DNA from 3 places in the Allobosea sp. TWI1241 genome. Region 3 is predicted to be linked to each of the others. Evidence: riboswitches for the same ligand, from Rfam matches in the RefSeq annotation. Region 3 holds a riboswitch; each other region holds the start of a gene.
The links. A riboswitch is a leader RNA that binds a small molecule or an ion and turns the genes downstream of it on or off. The one in region 3 is predicted to bind cobalamin.
Positions count from the first base shown of each region.

Region 1: another riboswitch for cobalamin. It lies ahead of ABE438_RS11180 (class I SAM-dependent methyltransferase); the one in region 3 lies ahead of ABE438_RS10640 (ribonucleoside-diphosphate reductase subunit alpha).
Region 2: another riboswitch for cobalamin. It lies ahead of ABE438_RS16230 (ABC transporter substrate-binding protein); the one in region 3 lies ahead of ABE438_RS10640 (ribonucleoside-diphosphate reductase subunit alpha).

Region 1 covers NZ_JBDJKW010000007.1:93,410-95,665, reverse strand. The annotation lists gene ABE438_RS11185 (TonB-dependent receptor) at 1-379, opposite strand, end outside; gene ABE438_RS11180 (class I SAM-dependent methyltransferase) at 376-1,110, opposite strand; cobalamin riboswitch at 1,391-1,597, opposite strand; gene ABE438_RS11175 ((2Fe-2S) ferredoxin domain-containing protein) at 1,639-2,256, opposite strand, start outside.
Region 2 covers NZ_JBDJKW010000013.1:81,760-84,015, forward strand. The annotation lists gene ABE438_RS16225 (hypothetical protein) at 1-759, opposite strand, end outside; cobalamin riboswitch at 1,028-1,225, shown strand; gene ABE438_RS16230 (ABC transporter substrate-binding protein) at 1,387-2,256, shown strand, end outside.
Region 3 covers NZ_JBDJKW010000006.1:235,565-237,820, forward strand. The annotation lists gene ABE438_RS10640 (ribonucleoside-diphosphate reductase subunit alpha) at 1-1,172, opposite strand, end outside; cobalamin riboswitch at 1,292-1,493, opposite strand; gene asnB (asparagine synthase (glutamine-hydrolyzing)) at 1,704-2,256, shown strand, end outside.

The sequences.
Region 1 (2,256 bases), on a different contig from region 3:
CGGTGCCGGCGCGGCGGCCGTTCATCAGCACCAGCACCTGGCTGCGGAAGTCCTTGCCCTGCCCGTCCGAGGCGCCGCCGCGGATGTTGATCGAGGTCTGGCCCGGCGTCCATTCGCTGAAGAAGCCGACCGCGTTCTCGGCCAGCAGGTCGGTCAGCGACTTCGCGCCGGAACGCTCGATCGTCTGGGCGTCGATGACCTGGACCGTGCCGGGAATGCTGCTGCGCGGCTCGGGCCGGCCGGTGGCGGTGACGACGAGTTCGTCGAGCTTGATCTCCTGCGCCAGAGCCGGCGCGGCGACGAGGCCGCCGGCGAGCGCGGTCGAGGCCAGTGCGGCGCGGGCAGAGGGGCGAAGCAGGCGAATGCGCAGACGGATCATGACAGGGTCCAGACGAGAATGGCCGAGCGGCGATGGCAGGAAAGGCGCAGGCCGCCGGGAACCGGGTCGGCCTGGGCGCAGAGATGGGCGAGAAGCGCGGGCCGGCGGGCATCGTCGGCAGACCAGCCCAGCCGGTCGGCCTGGAAGGCGGCGAAGCGCGGCAGGTCTGGCAGGACCAGCGAGAAGGTCCAGTCGACCGCGACATGGTGGTCGGGCCGGTCCTCGCCTAGCGCGGGCAGGACGCGATCGATGCCGGGCGTCTCGTCCTCGCGATGCCAGTCGCGCGGCAGGCAGGCGGCGAGGATCAGCCCGCGCGGCGCGGCCTGCGCCGGCACCAGCCAGACGATGTGGCGCCGGGACCATTGCCGGCAGCGCGCCAGGAAGCGCGCCGGATCGGTCAGGTAACCCGGCATGGTCGCGGCCAGCACGGTGTCGCCCGGCGGGCAGGAGACCGCCGGGTCGTCCCAGCCATGAGGGATCATAGTAGGCGGGCGCGACAAGGCCCCGAGCCGCGCCCGCATGGTCGGCGAAGGCTCGATTGCGGTCCAGCGCGCGCCCGCCGGCGCCAGGGCATCGCCGAGTTGGCCGCCGCCGGCGCCGATGTCGACGAGGTCGCCGATCGCCGGCACCAGAGCGCGGATCGGCGGCACGACGCGCGCGATATAGTCGGAGGTGTCGATCGCGCTGGCATAGAGCGCCAGCGGATCGAGCGGGCCGTCTGGGTCGGTCATGGTGCGCGCGGGCACCAGGGAAGAGGCATGGGCGGTCATGATCGAGCCCATGAATGAAATGTTATATCATTGCAATTCATTTATAGACGCACACTTGCTGCGATCCCCAACGGGATGCAGGCCTGCGCCTCGTCCGGCCTGAACGGCGCGGAAACCGCTTGCTCATCGCGTCAGCCCCTCGCTGCTGCAGACGGAGCTTTCGCGGGCGCTCGGAGACAGAAACGGGCCAGCTTCGCAGCCCGTACGCCCTCACGACCCGCCGGACACCCCGCCAGCGCGACATCATCATGGCGTCGGGGCAGGTCTCCTGGCTCGCGGGTCGCTGCTGTCCGTCCGTCTTCCCGGCACGAGCGCCAGTGACGTCAGGGGCGGACAGCTCACCGCTTACAGTTGCGGGGGCAGCTCCGGCTTCGGCACCGCGCGGCGCCTCACCGGATTCCCTCTTAGCTCCGGATCCTCTCCGGAGACCTCGACAGCGGTAACCTATATGGCGAAATCAGGGCGTCAAGCGCCCGAAGGCTCGCGGCGTCAGCGCGGCCGCAGGCTCTGCTTGCGCCCGCCCGGCGCATAGGCGAGCTCTTCGACCGGCGTGCCGCCAAGCACATGCTCCGCCACGATACGGTCGAGCCCGGCCTCGTCGACGCCGCCGTAATAGGTGCCCTCCGGCCAGAGCTGGAGCACCGGAGCGAGATTGCAGGGGCCGAGGCAACTGGTCTTGGCGCTCATGCAGCCCTCGCCAGCCGTGCGCAGCGACAGACGCTCCTGCTCGTTGCGCAGATGGCCCCAGACCACTTCAGCCCCCGCGGCGAGGCAGGGCCCGCCCATGCAGACCAGCACGCGGCTGCGATGCGCCGGCACGAGCGAGCCTTCCGGCGCGGTCTTCGCCGCCTCGGGCAGCGGCTGGCCGGGCGCGGCGAGCGCATCCGCCAGCAGGGCGCCCGCCGTGGCGTCGTCGGGCAGCAGCCGCGAGAGCAGGATGCGCGGCCAGGGCCGGGAGTCCTTGGCTCGCCAGCGCGCCAGCGTGCGGGTCAGCCAGGCCTGGAAGGCGGCCTCCTGCGGCGGCATCAACGGCAGGATGGTCAGCTCTGCGACGCCCGCAGTCACGAGCGCATCGAGCGCGTGCCGCAGTGCCGGCGTGCCCTGTTC
Region 2 (2,256 bases), on a different contig from region 3:
CTGGTCCTTGAGGTTCCTGCCGATCAGGTCGCCGCGGAAGCGGATGACATAGGCGGTGACGACGTCGCGGACGCGGTCCTCGGCGAGCCTGCGCACCAGCGCGCGATCGAAGGGGGCACCGGACTCGGTCTCGACGATCTCGGTGGTGATCTTCACCAGCGCGTCGATGTCGTTCTGGCAGAAGATCATCGCCGCCTTGGCGACCACCTCGGCCTTCTCGTCGGTCAGCAGCATGGTCGCGCCTTCCTTGCCGATGCAGCCGAGCGTTTTCGTCCGGATCAGCTCGCGCGTCTTCTCGAGCAGTTCGGCGCGCTCGGCGCGGGCGGTCTTCTCGCGCGTCTCCGCCTCGATGCGCCGGGCTTCCGCCTGGGCCGCGGCGGCGTCCCGCTCGGCCCTTTCCTTGTTGAGCCGCGCCTGGCGCTCGGCGGCGAGACGGTCGGCATTGGCGCGCGCCGCCGCGATCTGGCCGGCGAGGCGGTTGCGGACCGCCCGCTCCAGATCGTTCAGATACGGGCCGGCATAGAAGGCTTGGCCGCCGAAGCCGTAGATCGCGTCATGGGTGGAGATCATCGTCGCGACCGATTGCGAGCAGACGGACAAGGCGCGGGCGATCAGCGGCTGGAAGCTGTCGAACGCGACGGCGCCGTCGAAACCGTCGTCACGGCGCACCACAGAGGTCACGCAGTCCGTCGCGGCCCGGACATAGGGGACATGCTGCTTGCGCTTCTGGGCTTCCGTCTGCGCGAAGGACTGCGCCATGGCTGGTGAGACTGATGCAGCGAGAACCGCCAAAACAAGACGCATACGCATGACCAATCCCCCGAAGCGGGATTGTTTTACCAGTCCTTAACGCTCTGTCGAGTCGGGGCCTGTCCTTGCGTTATGGGCGCGGCTGGGCGGTGTGGAAAAGGCTCGGAAGCGCGGCGCCGGGCCATGGGCGCGATGATCCCGGCGTGGGAGGCAGAGAGGCTCCCGGCGACCGCTCTTCACCTCGTCGCCGCGCTTTCCTTCCGCCGGCGCTGACGCTACAGTCGCCGTCGGAACAGGTTCCGCCTCGAGGCGGATGAAAAGGGAACGCGGTTCGACGCCGCGGCTGCCCCCGCAACTGTGACCGGCGAGCTTCCCTCCACGAAGCCACTGGCGGCGCCTCTCGCGCCGCCGGGAAGGCGGAGACGGTAAGCGCTGACCCGGAAGCCAGGAGACCTGCCCGTTCCTGTCACCTGAGCCCGCGGCACGGGGTGTGCCAGGGTGCGGTCGTCTCCGTGACGGTGACATTCGATGAATGTTGCCGTGCCCGGAGACTGGCGGAGCCCGTTTCCCGTTCTCCCGAGCCCGGCACCGGACGCCCGAAACGCGTCCGGTCGAGCCGTGGAAGGACCGATGTCGATGGGCATCGCGAAGACAGTCGAACCGTCGCGCCGCGCCTTCACAGGCGTGCTTGCCGGCGCCCTGGTGGTCATGGCCGGGCCGGGCGCCGCCCGGCCGGCGGATGCGGCCGGGGCGCAGCGGATCGTGGTGCTCGACGCCGGGATCGCCGGCTACGCCTTCGCGCTGGAGGCGCCGGTCGTCGCCGCCGATCCCCGCTTTCCCGACGCGCGCATCAACCGCCGCACCGGCTTCCCGCCGCTGTGGAACCGGCAGGCCGCGGCACGTAAGGCCGTGGCGCTGCCGGCCGGGGCGGACGGCGTCGATCTCGCGGCGATCCGCGCGGCTGAGCCCGATCTGATCATCGCCGGCGGCCGCAATCCGGGCGGGCTGGCGAGCGCGGGGCGCGCCGCCGATCTCACCGCGATCGCGCCGACACTGGTCGTACCGGCCGACCTGCCGGGCTGGCGCGAGGAACTGGCCTTCGTCGCCGACCTGCTCGGGCGGACGGACAAGGTGCCGGCGCTGATCGCCGCCTTCGAGGCGCGCGCGGCGCAGGTCGCGGGCAAGATCGCGCTGCCGGAGGGCGAGACCGCGCTGCTGCAGGCCAATGCCGGCGGCATCCACGAGGATCCCTTCGCGATTTCTCCCACGAGCGGGCTCGGCCGGACCCTGGCCGGGCTCGGCTTCAGGCTGTTCGATGCCGCTTCCAGGGTGCAGGGCGGGACGCTCGATGCGGACGGGCGCGTGCCGGTGCCGCTGGCGGCGGTGCTCGAGGTCTTCACCGCGCCCAACCTGATCATGGTCTCAAACGGGCCGGTCAGCATGGGCCAGCTCTGCTGCGATCCCGGCTTCCGCCAGCTCGAGGCGGTGATCAGCTACCGGCGCTGG
Region 3 (2,256 bases):
ACCGCCTTGAATATGCCGTCGAGATCGTCGGCGACGGTGGTCAGGAAGCAGGAGGAAAGCTGCGGGCGCAGCGTGCCGGAATTGAACAGCGTCGGCGTCGAGGCCATGAAATCGAAGGAGGACAGCAGATCGTAGAATTCGATCGCCCGCGCCTCGCGGTCGATCTCGCGCAGCGCCAGCCCCATGGCGACGCGCATGAAGAAGGCCTGCGGCAGCTCGAAGCGATTGCCCCGGACATGCAGGAAATAGCGGTCGTAGAGCGTCTGGAAGCCGAGATAGTCGAACTGGAGATCGCGCTCCGGCTTCAGCGCCGCCGCGATGCGGGCGAGGTCGAAGCGGCCGAGCTCGGGATCGATCAGCTCGTTGGCGATACCGACCTTGAGATAGCCGGCGAAGTAATCGCCATAGCGCCCGGCCATCTCGCCCTGCGTCGCCTGCTCGGGCCGGCCGTGCACGAAGCTCAGCGCCTCGCGCCGCAGCTTGTCGAGCAGCAGCCGCGCCGAGACCTTCGCATAGTTCGGCTCAGCTTCGATCAGCGTCCGCGCCGCGAGGATCGGCGCCAGCGCCAGTTCGTCGAGCGAGATGCCGTCATAGAGGTTGCGGCGCGCCTCGCTCAGCACCGGCTCGGCCGATACCCCGTCCAGCCCGGCGCAGGCCTCGCGCACCACCTTGTCGAGGCGCGCGACGTCGAGCGGCACCAGCGTGCCGTCCGCGAGCGTCATGCGCAGCGTCGGGGCGGCCTGCGCCGCCGGCTTCGCCTCGGCCTGTGCCCTGGCGCGCTCCTGCGCCCGCTCCTCGCGATAGAGCACATAGGCGCGGGCGACCTTGTGATGCCCGCCGCGCATCAGCGCCAGCTCGACCTGGTCCTGCACGTCCTCGATATGGAAGGTGCGGCCCTCGGCGGCCCGGCGGGTCAGGCCGGAGACCACCTGCTCGGTCAGCTCGGCGACGACGTCGTGGATGCGCCGCGAGGCGGCAGCGTTGGACCCCTCGACCGCGAGGAATGCCTTGGTCAGCGCCAGCGTGATCTTGGCCGGGTCGAAGGGCGTCACCCCGCCGCTGCGGCGGATGACCTGGTAGCCGGGCTCGCGCACACCCTGTGCGGCAAGCGGCACCGGGGCGGTGGCGGGCGGCGAAGCGGCGGGCCGCTCGGCGTCGAGAGAAAGAGACATCGGCAATCAACCCCAAGATTGAGGGTCGGAAAGGCCGAGCGGAGGCATGGAGAGGGCGCATGTCGGCCCATCGAGGCCCGCGACCTGCCAGCGCACCACCGGGACACCCCGCCCGAGGACGTAAACTCAGGTCGCTGGCAGGTCTCCTGGCTCGCGGGTCGTCGCGTCGGGCCCCGTCTTCCCAAGGCCTCGCGGCCTCAGTGACATGATAGTGGCTCGACACTCGCCGCTGACAGTTGCGGGGGCAGCGCCGGCTTCGCACCGGCTTCCCTCTTAGCTCCCGATCTTGCGATTCGAGAGACCATCGACACCTATATCTAGTATCTCCATCCCCTTCCCTGTCAATCGCTCGCTGCGCGGCGGCGGGAGGCTGTGGACGGTTCGCGAGCCGCTGCCGGGCAGGCGCCGCTCGCGCAATCGCAGCGTGGTCCATTTACCATCAGGCGACGATGGCCGGGCCCGTTAACATATGGGTTGCACCGCTCGGCTAGGGTGACGCAAGGTCTGGCGGGCTCGAAAGCAAACCCTGAGATGTGTGGATTTGGCGGCTATGTCGGCGCTGCCCGTGACGGGGCGGCGCTCCTCGAACGGATGGCGGCGGCGATCGCCCATCGCGGCCCGGACGAGCGCGGCGTCTTCACCGGCGAGGGCGTCGGCCTCGGCCATGTGCGCCTGTCGATCGTCGGGCTCGGCGACGGCCAGCAGCCCATGTCCGACGAGAGCGGCGCGCTGACCATCGCCTTCAACGGCGAGATCTTCAATTACGTCGAGCTGCGCGAGCAGCTGAAGGCCAAGGGGCGGCGCTTCCGCACGGCGAGCGACACCGAGGTCATCCTGCATCTCTACGACGAGATGGGCGACGCCTGCCTGTCGCAGCTCAATGGCGACTTCGCCTTCGCGCTCTGGGATGCGCGTCGCCGGCGCATGCTGATCGCCCGCGACCGCATGGGCGTGCGCCCGCTGTTCTACACGCGCCAGGGCGGGACGCTCTACTTCGCCTCCGAGGTCAAGGCGCTGCTGCAGGTGCCGGGCGTCGTCGCCCGCATCGACCCGGTCGCGCTCGACCAGATCTTCACCCTCTGGG